Regions from separate parts of the Streptomyces sp. SP17BM10 genome, predicted to be linked through region 2. Evidence: riboswitches for the same ligand, from Rfam matches in the RefSeq annotation. Region 2 holds a riboswitch; the other holds the start of a gene.
What was found. A riboswitch is a leader RNA that binds a small molecule or an ion and turns the genes downstream of it on or off. The one in region 2 is predicted to bind cyclic di-AMP.

Region 1 (5,661 bases), on a different contig from region 2:
TGCCCATGAGGACGAGCGCCGGGCACCGCACGGCGGCGCTCCAGCCGACGGGCGAGGAGTCGCCGCGGACGTGGCCGCGGGTGGCGGTCCTGCGGCCGGGGGTGCGCAGCGCGTCGACGAGCCCGGCCACGTACGCGTCGAAGTCGGCCGGCTTGGCGCCCGGGTAGGCGAGCTTGCGGTGGTAGAACCCCCAGAACGCCGGCCAGTTGATCACGACCGTTCCCATGGCGTGGACGACGCCGCGCATGAGGGCGTTCTGCGGGAGGTTCTCGATGAAGGCGTCGATCAGGACGATCCCGGCGACCCGTTCGGGCGCGTCCCCGGCGACCTTGACGACGGTCGCCCCGGTGTAGGAGCTGCCGGCCAGGACGGCCCGCTCGATGCCGAGGTGGTCGAGCAGGGCGAGGACGTCGGCGGCGATGGCGCCCGGCGCGTAGTCGTCCCAGACGATCGAGGACTCGCCGAAGCCGCGCAGGTCCATGGTGATGACGCGGCGGCCGGCGGCGGTGAGCAGCGGGACGAGGTGCCGGTACGAGCGGCGGCTGTCGAGCATCCCGGGGAGGAGGACGACGGGGGTGCCGTCGCCCTTCCGGGTGTCGTCGAAGGCGATCCGGCCGCCGGGAACGTCGAGGTACTGGGTGTCCGGGGTGGTGGTGCCGTTCATGGTGGGCCTCCTCGGTCCGCTGCTGCGGTGGCTACCGGCGGTGCTGCCGATAGCCATAAAGCTAAGGCTAATAGCCTTAGCCGTCAAGCTGCCGGCCTACTCCGATGGGAAGAGGCCGCAGCGCCGAGCGGCAGCCCCGCCCCTGGGGTGCCCCCGCCGCTCGGGCGCCCCGCGTCCTCAGGTCCCCTCGACCTTGAACGGGTCGTGCTCGCTGAGCAGCTTCTCCAGTCGGGCCTGGTCCACCCGGGTGACGATCTCGTTCGTCTCCTGCCTGTCCCGGATGACCTTGGCGAGCGTGAAGGACGAGGTGACGGTGTAGAGCAGGCCGATCCCGAGGAAGGCCCGGGTCCAGGCCCCGACCGGCAGGTAGGCGATCCCGATGGCGAGGGCGGTGCCCGACAGGGCGAAGGAGAGCACGGCCTGAAGGTGGTACGCGGCCGTGGTGCGGGACTGCATCGGTGCGTTCATGGCGCCAGGATCGCGGCGGCCGGGCCCGCCGCACATGAGTAGGGGTACTCAGATGGGCCCGTTCGGGCCGCCGTGCGGTGACGCCCGATCACGTTAAGTGGTGTCAGGGGTGGGCAAGAGGCGCAAATCAGTCATAGGGCACAAGCCGCCCGCCCGGTTGTCGGCCGTCCCGGGCGGACGGCTTGGAATCAGGGCGTCCTAGGATTAACGTTTGATAACGCAGCGCGGTCGAAACGCCGTACCCAGACGGCACCGTGCGCCGTCGCCTAATCCCGCCGGCCGGCCTCCGGGCAGGTCAGGGAGCCGGGGAACCACGTTCCTTGGGGTGAATCGGCGGGGCCCCGGCCCGGCCGTAGGAGACCTTCCTGCTCCGAACCCGTCAGCTAACCCGGTAGGCGCGAAGGAAGGAAAGGAGCACGCCTCCGTGGCGTCGACGCACACCCCGGCACAGCCCGCCGGCCCTGCCGCCGGTACCCAGCTCCTCGACCACCCCCGTCCGGTCGAGGACGAGTTCCCGGCCCCGGAGGCCGAGGCCAACCGCCACCGGATGCCGCGTCAGACCCGCGGAGCCTCCCCGCTGCTCGGCGTCACCGCCGTCGCCGCCACCCTGGGCGCCACCGGCTTCGCCTCCGCGACCCCGGCCGCCGCGCCCGCCGTCGAGGCCCCGGACGAGGCCCCGGTCGCGCTCTCCGCCGACCCCGGCCTCGCGCTCGCCGCCCGCATCCAGCAGCAGGCCGACGGCCAGCGCACCGCCGCCGAGGAGAGCGCCCGCGTGCAGGCCGCGCAGGAGGCACAGGCCAAGGCCGCCGCCAAGGAGGCCGAGGCGAAGAAGGCCGCCGACGACGCCGAGAAGGCCAAGGCCGCCGCCCTCACGCTGCCGGTGCGCGACTACAACCTGAGCGCCCACTACGGCCAGAGCGCCCGCTACTGGGCGCACCTGCACACCGGCCTGGACTTCGCCGCCGACACCGGCACCGCCGTGTTCGCGGTCGGCCAGGGCACGATCACCTCGGCCGGCTGGTCCGGTGCGTACGGCTACCGGATCGTCGAGACGCTGCCCGACGGCACCGAGATCTGGTACTGCCACCTCTCCTCGATCATCAAGGGCAGCGGCCAGGTGACCTCCGGCCAGCAGATAGGCAAGGTCGGCGCCACCGGCAACGTCACCGGCCCGCACCTGCACCTGGAGGTCCGCCCGGGCGGCGGCGCCCCGGTCGACCCGGAGACCTGGCTCCAGCAGCGCGGCCTCAACCCCTGAACCCCCGCCGAAGAGCAAGGCCCCGACCGTCACCGGCCGGGGCCTTCCCGGTTCAGTCCCCTTCCGGCACCTCCGACGCCTCCGATCCTTCCGGAGCTTCCGGCAACCGGGCCAGGTACGCCTCGATCTCCGCCGACCCCGGCTCCGGCGCGAGCTCCGGGAACTCCTCGACCAGCAGCCGTGGCAGTCCCGGCACCGTCCACTCGCCGAACAGCGCGAGCGCCGCCTCCACCGCCGCGTCCTCGAACTGCCCGAAGTCCCCGGCCAGTTCGTCCGGCATCGGCCGCCCCAGCGCGTTCAGCTCGGCGAGGTTGCGGTAGCTGCGCCGCATCAGGCCCTGCTCCAGCAGCCGCCGCGCGCCGTCCGTGGCCATGCCGACCGAGAGCACCCGGCCGGGGCCCCAGCCCTGCTCGTCCGGCTCGTCCAGCCACCCGGCCTCCGCCAGTGCGCCGAACGCGTCCAGCCGCTCCTCCTCGGCCAGTTCGAGGAACCCGGCGAGCCAGTCCCGCACCGCCTCCCCGTCCGCGACGTCCACTCCGTGCGCGCGCAGCAGGACCGCGTACAGCCGGGGCCACGTCACCAGGTCGGCCCGGCGCAGCAGTCCCGCCGCGACCTCGCCCTGCCACTCGGCCTCGGCGTGCAGCCGCTCCTGCCGCTTGGCGTTGAGCCGCTTCGCCGCCCGCTGGTGGTCGACCAGGAGCCGTACGGCCTCGCCGTACGCGAACGGGTCGTCGTCGGGGGCGGGCTGGACGTACAGGTGGAGCCGCTCGTACAGCAGGTGCTCCACGGCGTCCGAGGTCAGTTCGGGCCAGCCGTCGCGCATCCTGCCCTCGCCCAGCTCCAGCAGCGCCAGCACCGCGCGCACCGGCGCCTCGGCCACCGGGGTGCGGCCCTCCGCCGCCGCCCAGGCGAGCAGGTCGGCGGCCCTGGTGCGCGGGGCGAGCCGCAGGTCTTCGTCGTTCATAGCTCGAACGGTAACCGCTGGTCGGGGGTAGGGTCGGCAGCCATGGTCCCCGTACGTCTCACCGGCCCCCGGCTGGCCATCCGCGAGTACCGCCACACCCCGGAGGAACTGGACGCGCTGCACGCGCTGTTCGGCGACCCGGAGGTCACGCGGTACCTCCCGTTCGAGCCGCGCGACCGCGAGGACTGCGCGGACCAGCTCGCCCTCTACCTGGAGGGGGCGATGGAGGAGGAGCGCGACACCTACCGGCTGGCCGTCACCCTCCACACCGGGCCCGGCGCGGACGACGACCCGGCGGACGCCCCGCCGATCGGCCAGGCCGCCCTCACCGTCGGCCCGTACCGGTCCGCCGAGCTCGGGTACGTGCTGCGCCGGGACGTCTGGGGGTACGGCTACGGGAGCGAGATCGCCCGGCTGCTGTGCGTCCTCGCCTTCGACCGCCTCGGCCTGCACCGGCTGGCCGCGTCCGTGGACGTCGACAACACGGCCTCCGTCCGGGTGCTCGGGAAGCTCGGCTTCCAGCGGGAGGGCCGGATCCGGCACGACGTCCTCAAGGGCGGCATCTGGTCCGACTCGTACCTGTACTCGCTCCTCGCCGACGAGTGGCGGGGGAGCGGTACGGGCGAAACGGTGGGCACGGGGGGTTAACCCCACCCCCGATCCGCCAGGTCTCCGGATGCCGCCGCACCACCCCGCCCCACAAGAATGAGACCGTCAGCAGGGGACGAGACGAACAGGGGCCGGGGACATGAGCAGTACCTCCACCACGCACGACCGCGACTGGGGCTTCCTGGACGACCGCGACACCCGTGGCACCGAGCAGGCCGGAAGCCGCCCCGCCCGGGCCCGCCGCACCGAGGAGCCGCCGCCGTTCTGGCGGGCGCCGTTCTCCGCGCACTACTACCGCGAGGTCGGCTACGTCCTCACCGGCCTGCCGGTCGCGATCGCGGGCTTCACCGTCGCCGTCGTCCTCTTCTCCTTCGGCGCCGGCACCTTCGTGACCGTCCTCGGCCTGCCCGTCCTGGCCGGGCTGACGGTCGTCGCCCGCGGCTTCGGCCGGCTGGAGCGGTCCCGGGCCCGCGGCATGCTCGGTCTGGACGTGTCCGGCCCGGAGCCGGTGCGCCGGAGCCGGCCGGGCACGTGGGGCGCGATCACCGCACGGCTGGCGGACGCGGCCGGGTGGAAGGGCGTGCTGCACCAGGTGGTCATGTTCCCGTGGGCGGTGTTCAGCTTCGCCATGACGCTGGTGTTCCTGCTGGTCGGCTGGACGATGGCGCTCTACCCGCTCTATCACTGGGTCTTCCCGACCTTCACCTCGTGGCGGGGCTACAGGCTGTTCGACTACACGGACGGCAAGGGCGTCGAGCACGTCTACTTCGTCGAGGGCGCCGGGCAGATCGCCGCGGTGTCGGTGGCCGGCATCGTGATCGTCTTCCTCACCGCGCAGCTGGTCCGCGGCCTGACCAACGTCAACCGGGCCGCGATCCAGGGCCTGTGCGGCCGCTGAGCCGCCGAGCGAGCCCTCCCCGTGGCCGCCCACGGCCCCGACCGCGCCCCGGCACGCTCCGGATGCGGCCGGGGCCGGCCCGTGTTCGGATGGCCGCGTGGCCGACGACACCCCAGCCGCGGACCCGGACCTCCTGGTCACCTCCCGCCCCCTGGACGAGTACTGCGCGCTCTTCGGCCTCACCCGCGCCCGGCTCGCCGCCCTGCCGGGGCCGGTGCTCGACTGCCCCGGCGGCGCCGCCGGCCTCCCCGCCGAAGCCCGCGCCCTCGGCTGCCGCGTGATCGCCGCCGACCCGGCCTACGCCCTGCCCCCGCCCGCCGTCGCCGCCCACGCGCTCGCCGCCCGGGCCGCGATGGCCGCCGCGATGACCGCCCGCCCCGAGCTCTACCCGCCCGCGCGGCTGATCCCGCCCGACCGCTACCTGCGCAGCTGGGACCGCGCCCGCCGGCTGTACGTCGCCGACGCCGCCGCCCACCCGGAGCGGTACGTGGCCGCCGCGCTGCCCCGACTGCCGTTCGCGGACGGCACGTTCGCCCTCACCCTGAGCGGCTACCTGCTCTTCGCCTACCCCGAACGCTTCGGCCCGGCCCGGCAGGTGGACGCCCTGGCGGAGCTGGTCCGGGTGACCTCCCCGGACGGCGAGGCGCTCGTCCACCCGCTGCACGACGGCCGCGGCCGGGCCTGCGGCCACCTCGACGCCCTGCGGTACGCGCTCGGGCAGCGCCGGGTCACCAGCGAGATCCGCCGCTTCCCGCGCGCCGGGGACGGTCACACCCGCCGCGTCCTCGCGCTGCGGGCCG
Region 2 (5,661 bases):
CGGCCCTCGAACGCGCGGTGGAGGCCGACGACGAAGGCGACCGCCTCCGGAGTGAGCACCTCCTCCGCCCGGTGGACGCGCGGACCGGCGACAGTGACGACCGGAGCGGCGGGGGAGACGCCGGGTCCCTGATCTGTGGCCATGAGCAGGACACTCCTAAGACGGTTGAGCCTGGCGAAGGGAGCTCCGGTGGGAGCCTCCTCGGGGAACTTCCTTGATCCGAACCCACCTGTCGGCGCATTCGATTCTGTAAAGTGGAGACTAGTTTCCGCGATACAGAATTTCAACGGTTTGTTGATGTGATCGCCGGGACTCTACTCCTCCCCGACAGCGAAGGGAACGCCGGTGGTTGCGACCCCCGACACAGCATCGACGACGGGCGCCGACCGCGCGAGCGGCGGCGTGCAGTCCGTCGAACGCGCCTTCCAGCTCCTGGAGGCGCTGGCCGACTCCGGCGGCGTGGCCACGCTCAGCGAGCTCTCCACCACCTCCGGCCTGCCGATGCCGACCATCCACCGCCTGGTCCGCACGCTCGTGCAGCAGGGTTACGTCCGCCAGGACACCGCCCGCCGCTACACCCTCGGCCCTCGGCTGATCCGGCTCGGCGAGACGGCCGGACGCCTGCTCGGCAGCTGGGCCCGCCCCTACCTGGCCGAGCTGATGGAGGCCACCGGCGAGACCGCGAACCTGGCGGTCCTGGAGGGCGGCGAGGTGGTCTACGTGGGGCAGGTGCAGTCGCGCCGCTCGATGCGCATGTTCACCGAGGTCGGCCGGCGGGTGCAACCGCACTGCACCGGCGTCGGCAAGGCGCTCCTCGCCCAGCTGCCCGAGGAGGAGGCGCGCGCCGTCCTCGGCCCCAACACGCTGCCCGCGCACACCGAGTACACCGTCACCGACCCGCAGGAACTCCTGCGCCAGCTCGCAGGGGCGCGCGAGCGCGGGTACGTCGTCGACGATCAGGAGCAGGAGATCGGAGTGCGCTGCATCGCGCTCGCCGTCCCGGGCGCGCCGACGCCGACGGCGCTGTCGGTCTCCGGCCCCGAGGCCCGCATCCGGGCGCTGGAGCAGCAGGACGGCGCGGCGTCGCTCGTATCGGTGATGCACAAGATCGCGGCCCGGCTGGGGCAGGTCCTCGCACCCTGAGGGACGGTCAGGTGGCGTGCCGTGCACGGGAGGTCGGCGTGGCCGACTTCCCGTGCACGTGTTCCTCCGTTCGGGCGGACGAAGGGCGGGGCGAGGAGCCGGCCGTCCGTCGCTCGGCCACCCTGGTGCGGACGCGGCCCGCGACGGCGCGGGCGGCCGGGGCACGAGGGGAACGGTGGACGGCGATGGGGCGCACGCACACGGGTGCACGCGGCGGGGCGGGGGGCTGGACGTGGCTGACGGTGGCCGTGGCAGCGGGCTGCGCGGTGGCGACGGCGACCGCCGACCCGTCCTGGGCCGGGCCGGGGCCCGACCCCCGAGCGGCGGTGCAGCTCGCACCGGCGAGCCGGGCCGCCGTACCGTCCGACTCCGACCTCGAGGTGATCCGGCTCGACCCCGACGCCGCCCCACCGGGCGGCACGACCACCGTGCACGGCTTCGTCGCCAACCGCGGCCCGGACACCACCGCCTCGCCGTTCACCGTCATCGTCGACCTGCCGCCGGGGGTCACGGCGCAGGGCCCGTACTTCCCCGAGGACTGCCAGGTGCTCCCGGGCGGCCGCCGGGTGCGCTGCGCCTTCCGGGCCGGCCTGCCGCAGGGGCGCACCGCGACGGCGCTCGTCAAGGTGCGGATCTCCCCGACCGTGAAGCCGGGCCCGCTGCACGGCGGGCGGGTCGAGGTGCTGAGCCCGAACGACCGGGACCCGCGCGACAACCGGCAGCCGTTCACGATCGAGGTCGTCGAGACGGCTGCCGGCTGAGGACTCGGACCGGTGGTTACCGGTACACGCGGACGTAGTCGGCGGCCATGGTGATCGGGGTGGTCCCCTGCGGCGCGGGGTGGTACTCCCCCGCGCTCACCGACAGGTTGAGGATGAGGTACGCCGAGAAGTTCGCGCCGACGCCCTTGCCGTCCGAGAACACCTTGACGCCGTTGACGTACCAGTCCACCGAGTTGGCGCCGTAGTGGGTGCCGATGGTCACCCACTGGTCCTTCGCGACGGCGCTCGCGTTGGTGTAGTAGTCGCCGTTGCCCGGGTTGACGTGGTTGGTCAGCTCCAGGAGGTTCGGGTTGTCGGGGTGGTACTCGAAGGAGTCGACCTCCCCGTTGCCGTTCTTCCAGGTCCACAGGGCCGGCCAGGCGCCGGTGCCGGCCGGCAGCTTGACCCGGGTCTCGGCGTAGTCGCCGGTCTTGACCTGGAAGCCCTCGCTGGAGCCCTCGGTGGTGAGGAAGCCGGTGTTCCAGGACCGCTTGCCGTTCTCCAGCGTGTTGCTGCCGGGGGCGGCGGTGAAGGTGGCGACGCCGTTGGCCACGCCCACGTTGTTCCGGTCCAGCCAGTCGAGCTTGTTGTCGTCCGGATTGTGGTTGCCGTACTTGTACGAGCTGCTCTTGTCGCCGACCCAGCGCTGGCCCCAGTTGATCGGGCCGTTGAACTCGTCGGACCAGGTCAGCGACTTGCCGGCGATCGGGGAGGACGGCGCCTGGGCGCTCGGGCTCGCGGTCGCGCCGGGGGTGGCACTCGGCGTGGGGGTGGCGCTCGGCGTGGCCGTGGCCGTCGCCGTGGGGGTCTGCGCGGGCGTGGCCGACGGGGTGGCGGTCGGGGTGGCCGACGGCGCGGCGGTCGGGGCCGCGGCCTTGGCGACGACCAACTGCTTCGAAGGCAGGTTGTGCCACGTGCCGCCGAGGTCCTGCCAGAAGCCGAACTCGGTGTACGTGCCGGCCGCGAGCGTACGCGCGGCGCTGGTGAAGGTGTGGCCCGAGGGGCAGATCGACACGTTGCCGGCGTTCCCGGGGAAGTCGAGGTTGTGACCGGCCGCGTCACGCACGCCGACGCCGACGGTCTTGGCGACGAAGCAGGACGACGAGTGGAGGGTGAGGGTCGCCGTGGCGGCCCGGCCGGCGACCATCGTGGCCGGGGCGAGCCAGTCCTGGGTGACGGTGGGGCCGGTGGCCGCCTGGGCGCCGGGCGCGGCCTGGAGGCCGAACAGGCCGGCGCCGGTGATGGCGAGCGCGCCGGTGGCGGCGAGGGCGGCGGTGCGGCCGCGGTGGGACGGGCGGGCGTGACGCGGCGCGCGGCGCCGGGCAGGCTGGTGCATGGGGTGTCCTCTGCGACGCCTGCGAGGTGAGCTGTCGGGTTCGGGCTGAGAGGTCGCCCGGCCGCCTGTGGGAGCGGCTTCACCCCAAGCCGCGGCCCGGACGCACGGAGGCGTGCCGGGTCGTGGCGCTGACCTTGGTTCCCCCGCTCCCGTCCGCTGTGGTGCTCGGTTGCCCGCCGTCGGGTGGACGGGACTCGGCGTCCCGGCGGCGGGGTCCGCGGGGCGGACGACCGTTGCAGGCTAGGCAGTCGGTCCGTGAACGGACAACTCGTCGCGGCCGGTTGTCGCGCAGCTCACAGTCGTGTCGATCAACTACGGTGCGCAGTGGATCAGTTGGCCGGCCTTCCGGGGCCCCCGGATGATCACGGATCGCCGGGACGCGCTGACGCAGGTCCGGGCCGCGGACGATCGGGCCGGCCAGGCGCGGGTGAGCAGGGACGGCCGCCAGGCGGGCGGCGCCTGCGGGGCGGGCGGCAGCGCGTGTGGCGGGCCCTGCGGGGTGACGGTGACGGGGGTGCGCCTTCACTGGCAGTGGCCGTGCGAGCGCGCCCGATCGGATAAATTGGAGGTCCGACATCCACCGCCGTGCACAAGAGCACCGCGCCCCTCCCGCAGAGACGAGGAACCGCCCCGCCATGACCGCGCCCCTGCCCGCCTTCGCCGGCCGCACCTACCTCTTCCGGGCCGACAACGGCGCGGCCTTCCGCAACGCCTACTCGGCCGACGGCAAGCGGCTGCGCTGGGAGGGCCTCGGCGAGTCGGCGGGCCAGTGGGAGGACGTGGCGCTCCACGTCGCCGAGGTCGCGCCCGAGGTGTACTTCGTCAGCTGGACCGAGCAGAGCGGAATCACCGTCAGCCACGTGATGGACCTGGTCCGGCTGACGGTGCGCGCGTTCTGGACCTTCGAGGGCGAGGGCGGCCGGGTCGGCGAGCTCCACACGGGGACGCTGGAGCGGCTGGCCTGAGCCCGCCCGCCCGGTCAGGGCGTGGGGCCGTCAGGCTGTGGGGGCCGTCAGGGCGTGGGGGCCGTCAGGCCGCGGGGGCCGGCGGGTTCGGCTGGTTCGGGACCTTGAGGTGCCCGGACAGCCACTCCAGCGAGGACGGCAGCAGCTTGCTCCACGTCTCGAAGTTGTGGCCGCCGGTCTCCAGCATGCTGTACGAGACCTTCATCGGGCCCGGGCTCCGCACCGCGTCGATGAACGCCTCGGTGTCGCGCTTGTAGTCGCCGTCGCCCTGCTTGGTGCCGGCCAGCAGGACGGACGTCTTCGGCTGCGGCAGGTTCTCGAGCCGCCACATCAGGTCGGCCTCGTCGCGGCGCTGCCGGCTGCCGCCGAAGAGGTCGCCGGTGGTCGGGTCCTCGGCGGCGCGGTAGTAGCCGGAGAGGGAGACGGCGGTCGGAAAGACCTCCGGGTGGCGCATGGCGAGCTTCAGCGCGCAGTAGCCGCCGGTGGAGTTGCCCATGAACGCCCAGGCCTGCGGGTCGGCGGAGACCCGGAAGCTCGCCTGGATCGCCGAGGGGACGTCCTTGGTGAAGTACGTGTCGGACTGTGCGCCGCCGGGGACGTCCTCGCACTCGGTGTCCTGCGGGAGCGCGGGCGAGGGACGCATCAGGACCATGACGGTCGGCTGCATCCTCCCCTCCTGGAGCAGCTTGAGCGCCGCGCCCGGGTAGTTGAACCGCGTGATCAGGTTCTCCGCCAGCCCCGGGAAGCCGGTGCTGACGATCACGGCCGGGAACTGGCGCTGCGCGTACTCGGGCTGGAAGTACTGCGGCGGCAGGTAGACGTAGCCCTCCGTGGAGAGCCGGGTGACTTTGCCGTCGATCCGGACCTTGCGGATCTCGCCGGACTTGGCGGGCTCGCGGCCCATCGCGCCGCCGCCCTGGACGGAGGCGTGGCCGATCGTCTCGACGAGCAGCCGGCCGGAGGCGTCCGCCTTGTTGTGGATCACCACCGGGCCGTTGTCGCCGCCGGTGCCGAGGAGGTCGTCCCAGCTGCTGTAGAAGGAGAAGTAGCTGTTGGCGACGAGGCCGAGGGCGGCGAGCACGGTGAGCTGGGTGGCGAGCAGCGCGCCGATCCGGCCGAGCACCGCCTGCCAGGTCTTCCTCGCGAGCCTGGGCCACAGCCAGACCGTGCCGGCCGTCATCAGGACGGCGATCAATACGGTCAGCGCCAACACCTTGTGGCTCGTCAGACCCATGTCCTACTTGCTCCCACGCCTCGAACTCACGTCCCCGCGGCTAGGACATCCGGGGCACCTCCCCGGTTCCCCGTCGGGGCGCGATCTTCCACCCTAGCGGGCTGGAGCGGCACGTCAGCATCCCCGTCGGGCCCACCTGTGCCCGTCGTCGTCGGCGTCGGGCCCACCTGTGCCCGTCGTCGTCGGTGTCGGGCCCCTGCCGGCCGTGGCCCTCGAGGAGCG

Region 1: another riboswitch for cyclic di-AMP. It lies ahead of PUR71_RS14980 (M23 family metallopeptidase); the one in region 2 lies ahead of PUR71_RS31745 (glycoside hydrolase family 16 protein).

The regions. Positions count from the first base shown of each region.
Region 1 is NZ_JAQYXB010000565.1:18,994-24,654, reverse strand. It holds gene PUR71_RS14990 (alpha/beta fold hydrolase) at 1-664, opposite strand, end outside; gene PUR71_RS14985 (YiaA/YiaB family inner membrane protein) at 842-1,132, opposite strand; cyclic di-AMP (ydaO/yuaA leader) riboswitch at 1,386-1,544, shown strand; gene PUR71_RS14980 (M23 family metallopeptidase) at 1,557-2,390, shown strand; gene PUR71_RS14975 (hypothetical protein) at 2,443-3,354, opposite strand; gene PUR71_RS14970 (GNAT family N-acetyltransferase) at 3,397-4,002, shown strand; gene PUR71_RS14965 (sensor domain-containing protein) at 4,103-4,861, shown strand; gene PUR71_RS14960 (hypothetical protein) at 4,959-5,661, shown strand, end outside.
Region 2 is NZ_JAQYXB010000661.1:231,620-237,280, forward strand. It holds gene aceB (malate synthase A) at 1-143, opposite strand, end outside; gene PUR71_RS31735 (IclR family transcriptional regulator) at 346-1,143, shown strand; gene PUR71_RS31740 (hypothetical protein) at 1,329-1,904, shown strand; gene PUR71_RS31745 (glycoside hydrolase family 16 protein) at 1,921-3,240, opposite strand; cyclic di-AMP (ydaO/yuaA leader) riboswitch at 3,242-3,414, opposite strand; gene PUR71_RS31750 (MoaF-related domain-containing protein) at 3,876-4,205, shown strand; gene PUR71_RS31755 (alpha/beta hydrolase) at 4,270-5,439, opposite strand.